Regions from separate parts of the Rhizobium sp. CFBP 13644 genome, predicted to be linked through region 1. Evidence: predicted binding sites of a transcription regulator. Region 1 holds the regulator's gene; each other region holds the start of a gene.
What was found. The regulator LexA, encoded in region 1, represses DNA repair genes until DNA is damaged. The targets are predictions, from matches to a motif close to TGTTCNNNNTGTGTTCNG.
Positions count from the first base shown of each region.

Region 2: the regulator LexA is predicted to act here: its motif matches at 1,965-1,982, upstream of IFT53_RS10930 (ImuA family protein).
Region 3: the regulator LexA is predicted to act here: its motif matches at 4,655-4,672, upstream of IFT53_RS01925 (energy-coupling factor ABC transporter ATP-binding protein).

Region 1 covers NZ_JACYVF010000008.1:46,947-53,426, reverse strand. The annotation lists gene IFT53_RS18325 (ComEC/Rec2 family competence protein) at 1-95, shown strand, start outside; gene IFT53_RS18320 (glutathione S-transferase family protein) at 114-797, opposite strand; gene lexA (transcriptional repressor LexA) at 1,144-1,866, opposite strand; gene kdsA (3-deoxy-8-phosphooctulonate synthase) at 2,110-2,958, shown strand; gene eno (phosphopyruvate hydratase) at 3,181-4,455, shown strand; gene IFT53_RS18300 (FtsB family cell division protein) at 4,603-4,920, shown strand; gene pdhA (pyruvate dehydrogenase (acetyl-transferring) E1 component subunit alpha) at 5,074-6,120, shown strand; gene IFT53_RS18290 (pyruvate dehydrogenase complex E1 component subunit beta) at 6,139-6,480, shown strand, end outside.
Region 2 covers NZ_JACYVF010000003.1:321,226-327,705, forward strand. The annotation lists gene IFT53_RS10925 (Y-family DNA polymerase) at 1-1,246, opposite strand, end outside; gene IFT53_RS10930 (ImuA family protein) at 1,161-1,922, opposite strand; gene IFT53_RS10935 (O-antigen ligase family protein) at 2,071-3,336, opposite strand; gene IFT53_RS10940 (polysaccharide biosynthesis/export family protein) at 3,344-4,615, opposite strand; gene IFT53_RS10945 (sugar transferase) at 4,743-5,423, opposite strand; gene IFT53_RS10950 (DJ-1/PfpI/YhbO family deglycase/protease) at 6,123-6,480, opposite strand, start outside.
Region 3 covers NZ_JACYVF010000001.1:395,101-401,580, reverse strand. The annotation lists gene dxs (1-deoxy-D-xylulose-5-phosphate synthase) at 1-357, opposite strand, end outside; gene IFT53_RS01950 (pirin family protein) at 450-1,373, opposite strand; gene IFT53_RS01945 (exodeoxyribonuclease VII small subunit) at 1,490-1,744, opposite strand; gene IFT53_RS01940 (histone deacetylase family protein) at 1,747-2,682, opposite strand; gene IFT53_RS01935 (biotin transporter BioY) at 2,716-3,279, opposite strand; gene IFT53_RS01930 (energy-coupling factor transporter transmembrane component T family protein) at 3,298-3,918, opposite strand; gene IFT53_RS01925 (energy-coupling factor ABC transporter ATP-binding protein) at 3,915-4,595, opposite strand; gene IFT53_RS01920 (winged helix-turn-helix domain-containing protein) at 4,708-5,892, shown strand; gene IFT53_RS01915 (TetR/AcrR family transcriptional regulator) at 5,889-6,437, opposite strand.

The DNA of each region.
Region 1 (6,480 bases):
CATGGACGGCGCACCGTCATTACGACTGGCGCGACAAAAGCTTCAACACAGAAATTCCGGCCCATATCGAAAACCTGCTCGCAGTCCGTCCGTAGTGCGCGCGCCACTGCTCGTCACGTCGGGACTGCGCGCAAATCCGCAAGCCATTCCCCCACATCCCGCGCCTCAGCCTCATGCGCATCGTCGCGCCACGGTTCGAGAAGGGCCGCCTGTTCCCATTCCTGCATTGCCGGTAGGGAGAGGAGGTGATCCATATAGTGCTTCGATGCTGGAGACAGCGCCGTTCCGTAGGTCTGAAACCGAAACGCAACCGGGCAGAAAAAGGCATCAACGGCTGTGAACTCAGCACCCGCGAGGAATGGACCGCCGTGGGCTTTTAGCCCCTGCTGCCACAAGACGTCGATCCGGGAAATATCTCTCTGCAATGCGTCCGATATGGATGACGGCCGTATCCGAAGACCAACGCTCATCGGATGGTTGTTGCGCAATGTCGAAAAGCCGGCATGCATTTCCGCAGCGGCAGAGCGAGACCAGGCCCGCGCCTTTGCATCCGCTGCCCATACGCCATCATGCTTTTCCGCAAGATATTCGGTGATGGCTAGCGATTCCCATACTGTCAGATCAACATCCACCAGGCAGGGAACTTTCGATGTCGGTGAAAACTCCGAAAACGCATGGTCCTTGTCATCGAAACGCATGAATCGCTCGGAAAATCCAATTCCGAGCGTGCGCATCAGCACCCAGATGCGCAGCGACCAAGACGAGTAATTCTTGTTGGCGATGAAAAGTTGATACATGGGCGGCGCTCCAGAAGGCAGCGATCAAAAAGAGAAAACTATCAGTAAACGAGAGAATTTCTTGCATAAAGCCATCCACAGCGATGGCATCATTCAAATTATTTGATGGCCGTCACCAACGTGGCGATCAATGCCGGGTCACAAGCACCGCCTTCAAACGCAACGGCGCATTTCCATGCCATAAGTATCTGCCGACATAACGGAAAATTCACTCAAAATCACACAATCGTAATGGAGTCGATACCCGGCTAACCAATTCTATCACCGCGCTGTGACTTGAGGTCCCGCGAGCGTCAACAGAGTTAAGACTGCGCCTGAAAAGCGAGGCAAGAGCCTGTCAGGCTGGTCAGTGATAACGCCTGATCAGACCAACTAGCTTTCCCTGAATCTTGACCCTGTCGGGTCCAAATATGCGGGTTTCATAAGCAGGGTTCGCAGCTTCAAGTGCGATAGACGCGCCGTTGCGACGGAAGCGCTTAAGCGTTGCCTCCTCTTCGTCCACCAGAGCCACGATGATATCACCGGGATTTGCGGTGCTGGTATCCTTGATAATGACGGTATCGCCGTCAAATATACCGGCTTCGATCATCGAATCGCCTTTAACCTCAAGCGCGTAATGCTCACCCGCACCCAGCATATCCATCGGCACGACCACATCATGAGTGTTGTTCTGAATGGCGGAGATTGGCACGCCCGCTGCAATGCGTCCCATGACCGGTACACTGACTGATTCGGAATTTCTGCTGTTGGAAGACGATGGCTGAGGCCGTTGCTCAACAGCTGCTGTTTTGCCGAGACTGCCTTCAATAACGCTTGGCGTGAAGCCGCGCTGTGGCTTTTCTGGGGGCGAATATGATTCGGGAAGCTTGATAACCTCAAGCGCACGCGCTCTGTTCGGTAGCCGGCGAATGAAACCACGCTCCTCCAAGGCTGTGATCAACCGATGGATGCCTGACTTTGAGGCAAGCTCGAGTGCATCCTTCATTTCATCGAAAGATGGTGGCACGCCGGACTCTTTCATTCTCTCATGAATGAATAGAAGCAGTTCCTGCTGTTTGCGCGTGAGCATGAAGAGACCCTTGACGATTCGAGGCGGAGATTCGGGAAACAAATACAGAACGAACACTATCTGTTCCATATGTGTTCTGCAATCCCTTAAAACTCAGTGAAAGTACAAACGAGTTTCAGCGATGCCCACAATCCCGCCGAATACGGTTCCTATACCGTGACTCGCTGTCGGCTTACTGCTACATGCGTTGCTAAGATCGGGCGCGATGCCCGTGCACTGTTTCATTTGTTCCAAGGGAAAACCATGAGTGCGACGAACAATCTGAAGGTCATTGCCGGCGAGGGTGCTGGAGCGGTCTCTTTCTCGAACACCGAACGATTTTCCCTGATTGCCGGTCCGTGTCAGATGGAAAGCCGCGACCATGCTTTCATGATTGCCGAAACGCTGGCCGAACTCTGCGGCAAGCTGGGAATCGGTCTGGTTTACAAATCATCCTACGACAAGGCCAATCGCACCTCGCTTTCGGGCCAGCGCGGCATTGGCATCGACAAGGCGCTTGAAGTTTTCGCAGAATTGAAGGCGCAGTTCGGATTTCCAGTCCTTTCGGACATTCACACCGAAGAGCAGTGCGTCATTGTTGCGCCCGTCATAGATATTCTGCAGATTCCGGCATTCCTCAGCCGTCAGACGGACCTACTAGTCGCTGCTGCCAAGACCGGCCGCGTCATCAATGTGAAGAAGGGCCAGTTTCTGGCACCCTGGGACATGAAAAACGTGCTGGCCAAGCTGAATGACAGCGGCAACCCCAATGTCCTGCTCTGCGAACGCGGCGCGTCTTTCGGTTACAATACATTGGTATCCGACATGCGGTCTTTGCCAATCATGGCATCGCTCGGTGCGCCCGTTATATTCGATGCGACCCATTCGGTTCAGCAGCCGGGCGGGCAGGGTGGCTCGACGGGTGGTCAACGCGAGTTCGTGGAAACATTGGCGCGTGCGGCGGTCGCCGTTGGTGTTGCCGGTCTTTTCATAGAGACGCATGAGGACCCTGATAATGCGCCATCCGATGGCCCCAACATGGTTCACCTGAAAGATATGCCTAAGCTTCTCGAAAAACTTCTGGCTTTCGACAATATCACCAAGTCCACCTGATAGTTCGGCGCCGAGAGGCGTCGATGGAAACCATCGCGCAGGACGGGGCTTGTCATTGTAATTTCTTCCGCATCGGCTACAGCGGAAGACGACCACCAAACGACTCACCGCTCTGGCGACGTGTTTTTATCGCAAGCCGGAATCTGAAACTTCTTCACAGGTTCCCTCATGCGCTTTAAGACATGCACCTGAAAACACTGTTCCAATCCTAAGGGAGAGATCATGACAGCCATTACCGACATTATCGCACGCGAAATTCTCGACAGCCGCGGCAACCCGACCGTTGAGGTAGATGTCTATCTTGAAGACGGCTCTTTCGGCCGCGCAGCGGTTCCATCGGGCGCATCCACTGGCGCGCATGAAGCTGTAGAGCTGCGCGATGGCGGCAAGCGTTACCTCGGTAAGGGCGTCGAGAAGGCCGTCGAAGCGGTCAACACGGAAATCTTCGATGCGCTGGGCGGTTTCGATGCCGAGAGCCAGATCCATGTCGACCAGACGCTGATCGAACTCGACGGTACTCCGAACAAGTCGCGCCTCGGTGCCAATGCCATTCTCGGCGTTTCGCTGGCTGTTGCTAAGGCTGCTGCTGAAACCACGGGCCTGCCACTCTATCGTTACGTTGGTGGCCCTAACGCGCATCTGTTGCCAGTTCCAATGATGAACATCATCAACGGTGGCGCGCATGCCGATAACCCAATCGACTTTCAGGAATTCATGATCATGCCAGTCGGCGCGGAAAATATCCGTGACGCGGTGCGTATCGGTGCTGAAATCTTCCACGTTCTGAAGAAGGAACTGTCTGCGCAGGGTTTCAACACCAATGTGGGCGATGAAGGCGGCTTTGCGCCGGGCCTGAAGAGCGCACCGGAAGCACTCGATTTCATCATGAAGTCCGTTGAAAAGGCTGGTTACAAGCCAGGCGAAGACGTGGCGCTGGCTCTCGATTGCGCCTCGACGGAATTCTTCAAGAACGGCAAATACGTGATGGAAGGCGAAGGCCGCACGCTCGAGCCTGAAGCCATGGCGGACTATCTCGCCGAGCTGGCCGGTAAGTATCCGATCATCTCCATCGAAGACGGCATGGCTGAAGACGATTGGGACGGCTGGAAGTACCTTACAGACAAGATCGGCAAGAAGGTTCAGCTGGTTGGCGACGATCTGTTCGTGACCAACTCTGCACGCCTTCGTGACGGCATCAAGATGGGCGTCGCCAATTCGATCCTCGTCAAGGTCAACCAGATCGGCTCGCTCACAGAAACGCTCGACGCTGTCGAAACTGCACACAAGGCTGGCTACACGGCTGTCATGTCTCACCGCTCTGGTGAAACAGAAGACTCCACGATTGCCGATCTTTCGGTTGCCACCAACTGCGGACAGATCAAGACAGGTTCGCTTTCGCGCTCAGACCGTCTGGCCAAGTACAACCAGTTGATCCGTATCGAAGAAATGCTCGGCCCACAGGCTGCTTACGCAGGTCGCTCGATTCTGCGCGGCTGATTTCGATATCCACGTGACATAATAAGAAGCCCTGTTAACGCAGGGCTTTTTTGTGCGCTGCAGCGGTAGTATCGTTACGGTCAACGGATGGTTAAGCATATGTCGCTATGATGCCTTCAGTAACGCGTTTGAAGGCTGTTTCAGAGTATGTGGACCAAGCATCACAAGAAAAGACGTTTTGGCCGTCTTGTCGTTCCGGCAATCACGGTCGCGTTTCTCTCCTATTTCGGGTATCATTCCATCCATGGTGATTTCGGGCTGAAGGCTGCGGAGCAGCTGGAGAAGCAGCGCGTCGCCCGTTCTGCAGAGCTTGCGAAGCTTACCAAGGCTCGCACGGCGCTGGAGCGGCAGGTCGAGCTGATGAGTGATGGCTCGCTCGAGCGCGACATGATCGATGAGATCTCTCGCTATCAGCTGAACATGTCACGCGCCGACGAAATCGTCATTATGAACACATATTTTTGATTAACCGAATTTCAGTTAATCTCATTTTTTAATTTATTCGCAGTCACTTAGGGCGAATACGAGCCATGCGTTTATGCCATTGCTGCTTCGCGTTTTCTTGCATATGGTGCGCACCGATCCAACCATTCTAAATGGCAACTCAGGGAGGGATGTATGGCGCCGCGAAAAAACGCGACCGTATCCGGCCGCAAGACCACGGCAAAGACAGCCGCTAAGGAATTTACCGGCCAGAACACGCCGGAGTTCGGCAAAGATGAAGAGCTCCACGCGTATCGCGAGATGCTGTTGATCCGTCGATTCGAGGAAAAGGCCGGCCAGCTTTATGGCATGGGCTTCATCGGCGGCTTCTGTCACCTCTACATCGGGCAGGAAGCTGTCGTTGTGGGCATGAACATGTCGCAGAAGGAAGGTGATCAGGTTATCACCGCCTATCGTGACCACGGCCACATGCTGGCAGCTGGCATGAGCGCGCGCGGCGTTATGGCCGAATTGACCGGACGCAGCGGTGGCTTGTCGAAAGGCAAGGGCGGCTCGATGCACATGTTCTCCAAGGAAAAGCATTTCTACGGCGGACACGGCATCGTGGGTGCCCAGGTTTCTCTCGGAACCGGTCTTGCCTTTGCGAACAAGTATCGCGGCAATGATAGTGTTTCCGTCGCCTATTTCGGCGATGGCGCGGCCAACCAGGGCCAGGTCTATGAGAGCTTCAACATGGCTGCTCTCTGGAAGCTCCCAATCATTTATATCGTCGAAAACAACCATTACGCCATGGGTACATCGACTGCGCGCGCAACCGCACAGTCCAACTACTCGCTTCGCGGTGTTGGCTTTGGTATTCCGGGCATGCAGGTCGATGGCATGGATGTTCGCGCCGTCAAGGCTGCTGCGGACGAAGCTCTGGAACATTGCCGCTCCGGCAAGGGTCCGATCATTCTTGAAATGCTGACCTATCGTTACCGTGGTCACTCCATGTCCGACCCGGCAAAATACCGTTCCAAAGACGAAGTGCAGAAAATGCGCGCGGAACATGACCCAATCGAGCAGGTCAAGGCCCGTCTCCTTGAAAAGGGCTGGGCGTCTGAGGATGAACTCAAGGCAATCGACAAGGATGTTCGTGACATCGTTGCCGACAGCGCGGAGTTCGCCCAGAACGATCCGGAGCCGGATGTATCCGAGCTCTACACCGATATTCTGCTCTGATTTGGGAAGGGAGACATCATGCCTATAGAGATTCTCATGCCCGCCCTTTCCCCAACCATGGAGGAAGGCACGCTTTCCAAGTGGCTGAAGAAAGAGGGTGACAAGGTTGTTGCTGGCGACGCTATCGCTGAAATCGAAACAGACAAGGCAACGATGGAAGTCGAAGCCGTGGATGAAGGCACGATCGGCAAGCTGCTGATCGAGGCTGGCACCGAAGGCGTCAAGGTCAACACCGCGATTGCCGTGCTGCTTCAGGATGGCGAAAGCGCAGACGATATGTCCGCGTCTTCAGCGCCGAAGAAGGAAGAGCCAAAGGCCGAGGCTTCCAATTCCGGTTCTGACGCTGCTGGCGGAAAGACC
Region 2 (6,480 bases), on a different contig from region 1:
GGCTGAGAAGGCGCACAGGGCGCGGCCATTGGTCAGGCCAGCCGAGCATATCGTCAGCCGATTGCGCAGCAACCATCTGAACGGCACGCTCCGGCACATCGCTGGCGACAGCTCCATAGCGGTAGACCCTGTGGCCACGGTTGATAATGACATCAACGGTTTCACCAATATCGCCTCTGACATCCTCCAAAAGCGTGGAGCGCGTTTGCCCGACGACCAAAGGCTCAGCATGGGTGGCAGTGAGGATCATTTTCTCGATGCCGAAGCCGGGATTGATCGTATCGATCCTGTCCGTCAACAGGCGGGACAGTTGTTTGATATCGCGCACGGGTCTGGATGTGCCGGCCCGGATAGCCTGCACGCCACTATCGACACGGTGAAAGACTAGATCGACACGCCGCGCACCAAGGCCGCGTTTTTCGAGTTCAAGACAGAGCTGCCGGACAAGCTTATCGGCATAGCGTGCAATGGTTTCAGCAGCGCCGATGGGTTCGGCAAAGAAACGCTGCGCCTCCACAAGCTCCGGCACACGGATTGGCTCGATCGGTTCCGATAAAAGCCCGTAAGCCTGATCCAGCCTGCGGCCAACCTGTGGCCCGAAACGCAATGTCACCGGCGCACGCGCCGTTGCCATCAGCTCTCCGATGCGCCGAAAGCCGAGAACTTTCAGGTCTGCCACGGTTCGTGGCTCAAGCCGAAGGGCTGCCAATGGCAAGTTTTCCAGCGCGGCGGATGCACCCGCTTGCGGGACGATGGTGGCCTCATCCTTTCCGAAGCGCGCAAGTGCGTGCGCTGCCCCCCAGCTATCGGCAATGGCCGCACGCGCCCTGAAGCCAAGTCCGTGAAGGCGGTTGATCATGCCCGTTATCATCATCAGTTCATTGCCATGCAAATGATCTGCACCCGTTGTATCCAGCACCAGCCCGTCTGGCGGGTCGGGTGCTACGATGGGCGCATAAACGCGCAAAAACCAGAATGCGAGATCGCGAAGCGCACTGATATCATCGCCCGCTTGCAGATCTTCAACTATCAGCCCGGGCAAAATGGCTTGAGCCTTGCTGACCGGCATGCCGAGCCGCAGGCCCGCAGCCATTGCGGCAGCATCCTGCGCTGCGATGACACGGCGGCTGCCTTGGCGTGCAATCATGACGACCGGTTGGTCAACCGGTGGCGCCTTGTTGCCAAGCGCCCTGCGATAGCGATCTGTCGACCATGTTGGCAGGTAGAGCGAGACGACCCTTTGCATCACAGGCTTCCACTTCAAATGTTGCACATTCGCCGCCACGACACCGCAAAAGCTCCAGAAACCAGCGTGCGCGCCCAACGCCCTGCACAGGCAGCGGCGTGGAAGGACGCACGGAAATTCTCCACCGTGTCACGGCGGCCGTCGGCTGACCGAATTCGGCAGCACCGGACAAATGACGCCAACGGCGAATAGCAAGACCGACGACGCCGGAACTTTCCGCCACCAGTTGCAGCCGACGGGACATATTCATCGGCAGTCTGGACACCTCACCGATGACAGCACCAAAGCCGTTGCAGCGCAGACCTTCCTCAAAACAATCCAGCACGCCTTTTTCATCACGGCACTCCACCATGATCAGACGGTTTTGCGAGAGACCGGCCTGTGTCAATGCGGGCATGAAAAGGTCAGGCCGGGTGACGCACCAGAGAATTTTACCCGTCACACGCGCCGCAATTCCTGCCGAAAACAAGGCGGATGCCGCCCCATCAACCGCACCATTGCCGCCTCCGCTCACCTCGTGCAGGCTTCCCATCTTCAATCCTCCGCCTGGCAGATGGTTGTCGATGGCGGGAATTCCGAATGGCAGATTATCATGGTGGCGCGTCGGGCCTTGCGTGATCCGCTCAAGCCTTTCCCGCAATTCTTCCACAACAAGCTGTTCGGCGCGTTTATGCATGACTGAGAACTCTTCAAAAGCATTTCACGCTAAAAGATTACTTGTTCACTTTTTGTTCCTTTTCCAAAAGAGAGTCAAGGAGAGTCTCATATGGCTTGTGGACAAGATGCAAAACGAGTTCGGAAGCCTCTGCTTTAGAGCAATCGCATCACGAAATCGGCCGCAAAACGACGCGGGACAAGACCGTGCTGCTCACGTCCAAACGCTTCGGCAATGTCAGCTTTCCGGCGGCATAATAGAGCAGGAATGAGCCGATCTGATAGGCGAAGATAATATCGATTTCCACGAAGGAGCGCACGACGAAAAGCGCGCAAAGCGCAAACAGGATCAGCCCTTGTTGGTCTTGTCTCTTTATCAGAATGGAACGTAGATGCCCGATCAGGGTGCCGTAGAGGACGATGACAAGCAGCAACAGGCCTACAAAACCATTTTCCACGGTCGTTTCGATATAGGTATTGTGAAAGTGGAAGCCACTTCGCGTTGTGATGAAGAAGTCGTTCCATAGGCGCTCGGCATCAAAAAAGCCCATGACCCAGAAACCCTGATAGCCCACACCCAGTATAGGTGAGGCCTTGGCGGCTTCTATGCCCTGCTGCCAGAGGTAGGTCCGCCCTGTCAGCGTTGAATCCTTGCCGAAAATTCCAAGGATTGCATCGAGCAGACCGAATTGAAGGGCTGCCACGACAAACAGGCCTCCCACACCCACAAGTGCCAGAAAAATCATCTTTCGGTTGGCCGGTGACAGCATTCCCATCGGTAGGAAGCCAATGACGAGGGCAACCACAGCGGCGGTGGTGATAACAGACGTTGCCGATTGCGACGCAAGCAAACAATAGGCTGATATCAGCCCTGCGAAACCGGCGATGCCAAGCCAGAGAATGTCGCGTTGCCGCAGCACAAGCACGGAGCATGCAGCAAAGATGACACCCAGCGATGCGTAAAAGCCCAACTGGTTCTTGGAGGAGAAAGCCCCCACAAAGCTGAACGTGCCATCCAGAGCATCAAACAGGTAGATACCGAACAGCAGAGAATAAAGAAGCACGACGATGATGCCGATCAAGGCACCTCGTGTGAGCGTCGTTATGGATATCAAGCGCATGGCGATGAGTGCGCAGATGATATGCGTCATGTACTGTATTGATGCACGCAGCGTGACCGACATGGCGTCCGACCAGAAACTGGAAAGGATCGCCAGAACGCCAAACCCGAAAATCCACCAGTAGCGGGTATAGTTGCCCAGCACACGGCGATAATCAACGACGATCAATGGTAGCCACATGCCGTAATAGGCAAGCACGGACACCATTCCGAATTTTGAGGAATAGGCGAAGACGAAGAACGACAGCGCGATAGCCGCCGTTCCGTAAAGGCCGTTTTTATCCGGGTCGATCAGGGCCGATTTGGCAATCCGCATGCGGACCTCACTGCATCAGAACGTCTGATGAGACCTTTATCACATCGCCGGGCTGAACCGTTGTCGTTTCGTCAGCCTTGATTTCCTTGGACTGACCGTTTTCCTCACGAACGATGATATAGGTGATGGATGCGGATTTGCCCGATGGGTCAAAGCGAATGGCTTCGGCTGACTGCGCCAGGGCCTCGGACATCAACTCGCGACTGGTGCCCAGCTGAAGGTTCAGCTTTTGTAACTCAGCCTCGGTGTCCTGCAACTCCTTGGACCGTTGTGCGACCCAGTCATTGCGCAGGTTGATCTCGTCCTGCATGGCCTTGTTGATGTCTTGCTTGGCGCGCAGCGTGGAGGTGTCGATATCGAGAAGTGTCGACTCCACGTCAGCGGAGCGTTCTTCCGCCGAAATCCGCCGCTGGGCAAGGGCAAGCCCCTGCTCGTTGAGGCGGTTTACTTTCTCGCGGTCTTCATTGGCCAGTTGAAGTTGGCGATTCTGGGTCTCGGCCTTCTTTTGCAGTGACTCCACCTCTGTTTCCAGAAGCTGCCTGAGATCGGTCAAAGCCTTCAGCTGAAGCGTGTAGCGCTCGCTTCGCGACTTCATAAGCGCGTTTTCACTCTCCAGCAGAGCGTCAATATTCAGGATTTTTTCAAGCGCGGGCGTCTTGGCTATTTCCGTATCGCCCCGAACCTCTGCCTGAAGCCGCGCCTGCCGTGCCAGAAGGCGTCCGCGCTGGTCATCATAGACAGCGGCATCACCACGTGCATTGATAAAATCGCGGGCGAAACGCTGCCCCGCCTCGGAGCGGCGCAAACCACCCGAAAGGCTGACGGCCTTCAAAACAGTCAAATTGGGTGCATATGGATATTCGCCAGGCGTCTCAATGTCACCGGTCATGAAGACCGGGCGGAACTGGGCAATTTCCACCGATGCGGAAGGCAGATTGCGAAGCGCGAACTTGGCTTGCAACTGTGCACCGATCTGCTCACCAACCTCATCGATGGTCTTTCCTGCTACATCAAGCCGACCGATGAAAGGCAAAGAGAGAGACCCGGAAGCACCAACGGAATAGTCACCATTGATAACATCCCAATTTCGGATGGTGCCATCGGCAGGCTGCCACTCCGCAACACGGATGCGCAGCTTATCGGCAGTGCCGAGCCGGTACTGATTGTCCTGTGCGAGGGCATGAAGGGGACTTGAGGCGAGCAAAGTTCCAGCCACAAGAAGCGTGGCAACCTTGCGCAACGCACCATTAAGGCAAAATTCGGCGGCAGTGCCAACCATACTATACTCCATTGAAACGACCGCTGAGAGCGACCGGGTTACGACCAGCGCTTAAGCTGGTCGTAAATGCCACCGTTAGATGGCCGCAATATTATCGTGCTGCAAAACGCAAGAATACGAAATTGGTTCAATAGCTACCGCGTGACATGCACACGGCGGGAATTGTTTTAAAGATAATCGAAACATCCTGCATCATCGACCACGTGCGTACGTATTGCGTATCGAAATCGACGCGCTCCTTGTAGGAAACGTCGTTACGACCACTGATCTGCCACAGACCTGTCAAACCTGGACGGGTGCTGAGATAGTAGGAAGCAGCGCCTTCGTAATAGTTGAGCTCTTCATCGACCACAGGACGTGGACCAACGACACTCATCTCACCACGGATGATGTTGATAAGCTGTGGAAGCTCATCAAGGCTCAGCTTGCGCAAAACATTGCCGATTGCCGTTACACGCGGGTCGTTCTTCAACTTGCGCGTTGCCTTCCATTCCTCGGCAGCTTCTGGATTGGCCGCAAGGTACTGTCGCAGAACCTCATCGCCATTCGTCACCATCGTGCGGAATTTCAGGCAATGGAACATGCGTCCATTATGTCCGACGCGGCGGTGGCCGTAAAAGGCAGGGCCGCGGTCAGTAAATTTCACCATAGCCATGATCATGAGGAAGATCGGGCTGAGGATGAGGATTGCTAGCAGGGCTGACGAAACGTCAAAGCTGCGTTTAGCGATTCCTCCGATCGGAAAGCTCAGATCAAACTCATCTGAACCACTAAGCGGCGAAACAGCCGATCGAGTCGCGGACTTCATAGAGAGGACTCCATTTATGTTTGCGATTGGTCGGTACCCGTTGGGCGCGTCATTTCAAGTTGGATCATCCAGCAAGGCTGTGACCAGAATTTGGTGCTTTTGAATTTTTTATGGGGCACCCCGCCTTAGTTCCCTGTTGCCGCTTCCCCACAAATACTCACAAAAGATCAGTCTTTAATATTAAAACACGCGATATCAACAAACAGATTGCCATCGGCTTGAACGATCGCCGCAACGGCAAAGTCGACTTATGTATTACTTGCATAGATAGATTTGATTTATGCTTATAGCTTGCTCAAAACCGGCGAAAATCGGGAGTCAAGCTGGTCCAAAACAACGCTTTTAAAGGTAAAAATGCTATTGTGCAGCGCAATAAAATTGCGGCGACGCACACTCAAAAAGACATGCAATGTCGGAAAATTCGTAAAGAAAAATTCATCTCGTTTGCAAAAACTCGCAAAAGTCGTGAAAAATAGACGCAATCGTGACCCAAAAAAGGCAAAATTGTGGCAAATTCATTTTGCCAAGCTGTCAATTATGTTCGGCGAGTTCTCATATTCTTATTTAATCGATTGAGCGGGTGAATTTTGCGTGATTCCGGTATTTTATGACGCGCCGCTCACCACACGCATGGCGGCCCTCTGAACAAGACAAAAAAAGAGCCGTCATTTTCATGACGGCTCTCGCAGAAAAAAGGGATTAGGCGGCGCGGCGGTCGTGTCGGCCTTCCTCGACCTCCTCAACAATCTTCGCAACAAATGCTGGAAGGTCATCAGGCGACCGCGAGGTAATGATGCCCTTGTCTGTGACGACTTCTGCATCTTTCCAAATGCCACCGGCATTTTTCACGTCTGTCTTGATCGACCCGTAGGATGTCAGTTCAAGACCTTTGACTGCGTCGGCCTCAACCAGCAGCCACGGTGCGTGGCAAATGGCGGCGACGACCTTCCCGGACTTCACGAATTCACGCACAACACGCATCGCTGATTCATCCGTGCGCAAAACATCCGGGTTAATCTGGCCGCCGGGGAGTACCAACGCGTCGAAGTCATCGACC
Region 3 (6,480 bases), on a different contig from region 1:
CGCGCCAAAATCGTCATATTCGCTTTCAGCACGACGCGTGAAGCCGGAAAGCCCACCTTCCTGCCGAAGCGTGCGGATGCGATCGCGGCGCCCGGTCAGGATCTTGTGGGGATAACATTGGTGGCCAACATCGAAGATAAGCCGGTCTTCCGGCGTATTGAACACCTTGTGGATGGCAATGGTCAGTTCCACCACGCCAAGCCCTGCGCCCAGATGCCCGCCCGTGGTCGAGACAGCATCGATCATCTCGTCGCGCAATTCCCGCGCAAGCTGCGGCAAATCGCGATCCTCGATCGACTTGAGATCAGAGGGGAACTTCACACGGTCAAGCAATGGTGTCTCTGGCATTCCGGTCAATCGTTCGGCCTTCGCTTTTTTTGTGGTGAATCTGCCGCTTCAGATGGTGTGTAGATCCGTCTTGGGCAAGATTTATTTTGTTTTAACGAATTTCAACCCTGCGGCAAAGGGACAAACTCTTCTTCATCCCCCGGTACGATGTCGAAGCGACCGGTTCTCCACTCATCCTTCGCTTTTTCGATGCGTTCTTTGGACGATGACACGAAATTCCACCAGATATAGCGCTTCGAATTCAGCGCCGCGCCCCCGAAAAGCATGATGTGGCAACCATAATTGCCGCCCTTCAACGTAATATCATCGCCCGCGCGGAATACGATGAGCTGATCGGCAGCAAAAACATCGCCCGCCACATCAAGTGAACCGGAGAGAATATAGATCGCCCGCTCTTCGTGGTCGGCTGGAAAGGGAAACTTTACCCCGGCTTCCAGCGTCAGATCGACGTAAAGCGTATCGGTCAACGTCTTGACCGGCGATGCAGCGCCTGCAAAACCACCGATGACGACCCGCCCGGTCGCGCCCTTGATGTCAATCACGGGCATGGCTTCGCGTCCCGTATGCGAAAAATCCGGCGCAATCTCCTCACTTCCGTCCGGCAGGGCAAGCCATGTTTGCAGCCCGGACATGGAAAGCGGGTGACCGCGCAGGTTTTCCGGCGTTCGCTCGGAGTGCACAATGCCGCGCCCTGCTGTCATCAGATTGAGATCGCCGGGGCGGATCACCAGTTCGGTGCCAAGGCTATCGCGATGCTTGATTTCGCCATCAAACAGGTAAGTGACCGTCGAAAGGCCGATATGCGGATGCGGTTTTACATCCAGTGCCTGACCCGCCCTGAGAATGGCCGGGCCCATACGGTCAAAGAAGATGAAGGGGCCAACCAGCCGCCTGTCCCGCGTTGGCAGGGCACGCCGCACGGCAAACCCGCCAATATCACTGGAGCGCGGAATGATCAGGTTTTCGATGGCGTCACAGGCAAAAGCATCGCCTGCTGCTGGGTCTCTTCCCGGAAAAAATGACATGGCAATCTCCTGAGATCAGGCGCTAGCTTACCATGATTCAAGGCGTTCGTGAGGAATCAATAATGAACGGTCTGTTTTCGTGCCGTCCATCGAAGCCGAGAACTGGGGAGGGGAGCCTATTCGCCGTCCAGCGGCTCCACGCCAACCGGCTTGCCTGCGCGATCCAGACGGATTTTTTCGATGCGCTTTTCAGCCGCCGTCAGCAGCGTCTCGCAATGCTTCTTCAAGGCTTCGCCGCGCTCATAAATGGCAATAGATTCGTCCAGCGCCACATCGCCGCGTTCCAGACGGGCGACAATGCTTTCCAGCTCGGCGACAGCCTTTTCGAAAGAATAACCGCTGACATCGGCTGTGTTGGCATTTTCCGTCATGTTCAACCCTTCATCATTCTCAAAATATGCATGGCTGCCGATTCCGCCAACCCTTCCAGATCATAACCACCTTCAAGCAGGCTGACGACCCGGTTGGAGGCAAATTTGTCTGCCATCTCTAGAATTCGGCCCGTCGCCCAGTCAAAATCTTCGCCCACCAGATTGATCTGCGCCAGCGGATCGCGGTGATGCGCATCAAAACCCGCGGAGATGATGATGAGATCAGGCGAGAAATCTGCGAGTGCTGGCAGCACGCGAGATTTGAAAGCCTCGCGGAAATGGTCGCTGCCGGTATTGGGCGAAAGCGGAGCGTTGACGATGTTGTTCTTGATGCCCGTCTCGCGCTTGTCGCCGCTCCAAGGGTACAGCGGCATCTGGTGGGTGGAGCAAAACAGCACGGATGTGTCGTTCCAGAAAATATCCTGGGTGCCGTTGCCGTGGTGCACGTCCCAATCCACGATGGCGACGCGCTCTGCGCCATAGTTTTTTTGCGCGTGGCGGGCAGCAATGGCTGCATTGTTGAACAGGCAGAAACCCATGGCTTTTTCGGTTTCGGCATGGTGGCCCGGCGGGCGGCTGGCCACGAAAACATTGTCTGCCGCGCCTAAAAACACGTCATCGACAGCCGCCATGGCCGCTCCGATGCCGGTCAGCGCAGCCTGTAGCGATTTCGGTGAGGCATAGGTATCGGCCTCGATTCGGTTGATCTCGCCTTCCTCTTCCGGAATTTGCCGCATGATCGAAATCAGATGGCTTTCCGGATGCGCCAACAGAATGGCGTCTTCATTGGCCTGAGGCGCTTGGCGGCGTTCCAGTCGTTCAAAATTGGGGTGCTCAAGCGCGATGTTGAGCGAGCGCAACCGGTCAGGGCGTTCGGGATGCCCCTGCGGCGTGATGTGTTCCAGGAATATCGGGTGCTCGTAAAGCCGTGTGGCCATGGCGGTGACTCCTGAACAGCCCTAACGGAAGCGTTAGGCGCGTTGCGGCAACAATGGGTATCCGGCCATAACGGCCCGGCCTGCGAGCGCTGCCAGCACAGCCTTGACGATATCGCCCGGAATGAAGGCCATCGACCCGATGAAGGCTTTTTCGAAGCCGATGCCGGTGGCGAATGCGAGATAGGTGATGCCGAAGGCGTAAAGCGTAACCACGCCGCCCGCAGTGCTCGCGACAAAGAAGCCGCCGAGCTGCGCGAGAGCCGACTGATCCCTGTTGACGAGGCGCTGCGCCAATGCACCGGTTACCAGCGCTGCGAACACCCAGCCAATCAGATAGCCGGTTGTCGGCGTGTAGAAGATCGACAGACCACCGCGACCGCCCGACAGAACCGGAAGGCCGATAGCGGCGATGAGAATGGTGAGGAGAACCGCAAGCGCGCCGCGCTTGGCGCCCAGCACGACACCCGCCAGCATGACGCCCAGCGATTGCGCGGTGATGGGCACGGGAATGAAGCCGAGCGGAATTGGCGGCAACAGGCCAAGTGCGATGATGATGGCCGAAAACAGCGAAATCAGAACGAGGTCACGGGTCTTCATTCTCAACAGGCTTTCTCTTTATAAATCAGAAAACGAGGTTTGGCCTCTGAAACCGCGTGCGTCAATGGCATCGGCAATCGCATCCGCGTCCTTCAACGTCATAATGATGAGCGGAACGAGAATTAAGTGTGGCTTCGTTTCTATTCCGCGAGCCCGGTGCGCGTCGCGCAATGTATGGTAGCGACTGATGACTTCTGGCACGAAACGCACGACGAGACCCACGGCAAGCCCGACATCGGCTGCATTGGCAAGCCCCAGCCTTTCCAGCGGGCGGAGCGCAAATGTGATCTCATCCATGAACTGTGAAATGCTCACACTGGCCGTGATCGCGGTTGCGAGCAGCGTCAAGGCGGTGAGCCGCAACAGCGTAATCGTCGCATCGAGCGGCGAAATCAGCGCAAAGCTGACCAGCGCGATGACGGCAATGGTGAGCAAGACCGGACGCAGTCTGGCCACCGTTTCTCGCCAGCCAAGACGGGCCTGGGCAAGAACGAAAGCTGCCATGCATAGGGCTGCCAAAAGAAGCAGCGGCTGTCGCGTCATAAACAGCGCGATGCTGAAACCGGCAAGGCCGATCAACTTGATGCGCGGGGAGAGACGGTAGAGCCACCCCGTTCCTTCAACGTGAAGGCTTTTCATGACAGCGCCAGTTCGCGGTAAAGCCGGATGGCGTCTGCGGGCGATGCATCGGCGTGAAGCTTGCCCTGATGAAACACCAGAACGCGATCAAAACTCTCCAGCAAGGGAAGATCATGGGTGATGACGATGAGATACTGCTCCAGCCCTGCCATGGTCCGTTCCACCAGCGCCCGGTTCTTCAGGTCGAGCTGGTTTGTCGGTTCGTCCATGATGAGGATTTTCGGACCGGTAATGGTCAGCGCCGCCAAAGCGCAGAGCTGCAATTCCCCGCCGGAAAGCTCATGCGCGCGCCGCTTTGCCAGATGCTGGATATCGAAGCGCTGCAGAGTGGCATCGACTGCAGCATCAATGCCAGCCTTATCCATGCCCCTGTTCTTCAGTCCGAACCCAATATCGTCACGTATGATGGGTAAGATGATCTGGTTCTGCGGGTTTTGAAAAATGAAGCCGACATCGCGCAGGACGGCAGGGCCATCTGCCACCGTATCCAACCCGTCGACGCTGACCCGGCCACGTGTGGGCTTCGTCAGCCCGTTGATCATCCGCGCGAATGTGGTCTTGCCCGAACCATTCAGCCCGATAACGCCGATGCGCCGCTCGGTTAGCAGCAGCGACAGCGGCTGCACCGCCACCCGCCCTTCAAAGGACACACCCGCATCGTGAAAACCTATATCCAAAACCGATCCTCAAAATTCCAAGCTTCGTTCTATAATCATATGCCCCGACAAACAAAATAAGGAACAAAAAAAGAACGTTGATTTTAGAGCGGCGCGACCCTAGGCTTTTGCCATGGCGATTCTGATTTCCAACGAAGCAGCGAGACGCATCTTTCTGTCCCGTCAGGGACTGTCGGGGCCGCCAGGCCGCGCCATGAGCAAGGCTGATCTGTTGGCCCTGATCACCGATATCGGCTTCGTCCAGCTGGACAGCATTGGCACGGTCGAGCGTGCGCATCACCAGATCATCTTTTCCCGCAACCAGACCTACAAGCGCCAGCACCTGACGGACCTTCTCGAGAAAGACCGTGCGCTTTTCGACCATTGGACGCACGACGCCTCCATCCTTCCGACGGCCTTCTACCCCTATTGGAAACACCGCTTCCGCCGCCGCGAGCCGGTCATTCTGGAACGATGGCGCAAATGGCACGGGGAGGGGTTTGATTCCGCTTTCGAGGAAACCTATCGGCGGATTGCCGAAGGCGGTCCCGTCATGTCACGGGATATGAAGGCGGAGGGGCATCAGTCCGGCGGCTGGTGGAACTGGCATCCATCCAAGACTGCGCTGGAATTCCTGTGGCACACGGGCAAGCTCGCCGTCTCGGGGCGGGTGAATTTCCAGAAGGTCTATGATCTTGCCGAGCGTGTTATTCCGCCAGAACATCACGACCGTGACGTCAGCCACGACGAGTTTATCGATTGGGCCTGCCGTCAGGCGCTGTCGCGGCTCGGCTTTGCGACATCGGGGGAAATCGCAGCCTTTTTCGATATCATCACACCGCAGGAAGCGAGAGAATGGGTCGCGAACCATCGCGATGAACTCTGTGAGGTCATGCTTGCCCATTCCGATGGCGGCAAGGACCGCGCCTCTTACGCATTCGCAGGATTTACGGGCGATGATGCGGTAGCGCCACCCCAGCGCATCCGGGTGCTGAGCCCATTTGATCCGCTGTTGCGCGACCGTGCCCGCACGGAACGGCTGTTCGGCTTTTTCTATCGCATCGAAGTCTTCGTGCCGGAAGCCAAGCGACAATATGGCTATTACGTTTTTCCGCTGCTGGAAGGGAACAGGCTGATTGGCCGCATCGACATGAAGGCAGACCGCAAGAACGGCACGCTGGATGTGAGGCGTCTGTGGCTTGAAAAAGCCGTGCGCGCATCAACCGGCAGGCTGGAAAAGCTGGATGCCGAGCTGAACCGGTTGGCGAAATTTACCGGTGTGGAACGTGTTTGCTATCTGGATGGTTGGCTGGGTTAAATCGCCTCTTTTCGGACCGCAGCCAGAACGGCGTCGATGGCCCGCTCCATGGCAGCCGGATCGTCGAACACGGCGAGTAACAAGGTTGCTCCTTCCAGAGTTACAAGGGCATCCGTGGCGAGGATGGATGCAGCATCACGCGGCATTGCCTTTTCCAATATGTCGGTCATTCGATCGCGGTGAGCCTGAAAAAAGGTCCGCACGGCTTCCTTGGCAACCGGCGTATCATCCCCGACACCATAGGCCAGATGAAATCCGACACAACGTTTGCGGTCCATGAGGCTACCGGCAATGGCGCGCACAACAGCCTCATAGGCCGTGTACCAATCTGAACTGGAAATCTCCGGCCGGGCAAAGGTCTCCTGCAGCGTCAGGCTCAGAACCTCGGGCACCAGCGCTTCCTTGTTGGGAAATCGCATATAGAGCGAGGCTTTGCGCAAGCCGACCTTATCGGCCAGATCCTGCATGGACGCGCCGACATAACCCTTCTCCCGAAACAGCTCCCGCGCTTCCTGAATGATCTTTTCCTTGCTGACTTTTGTCATGCCTTACCCAACTCCACTCAAACCGCCCGCCATGGTGCAGCGA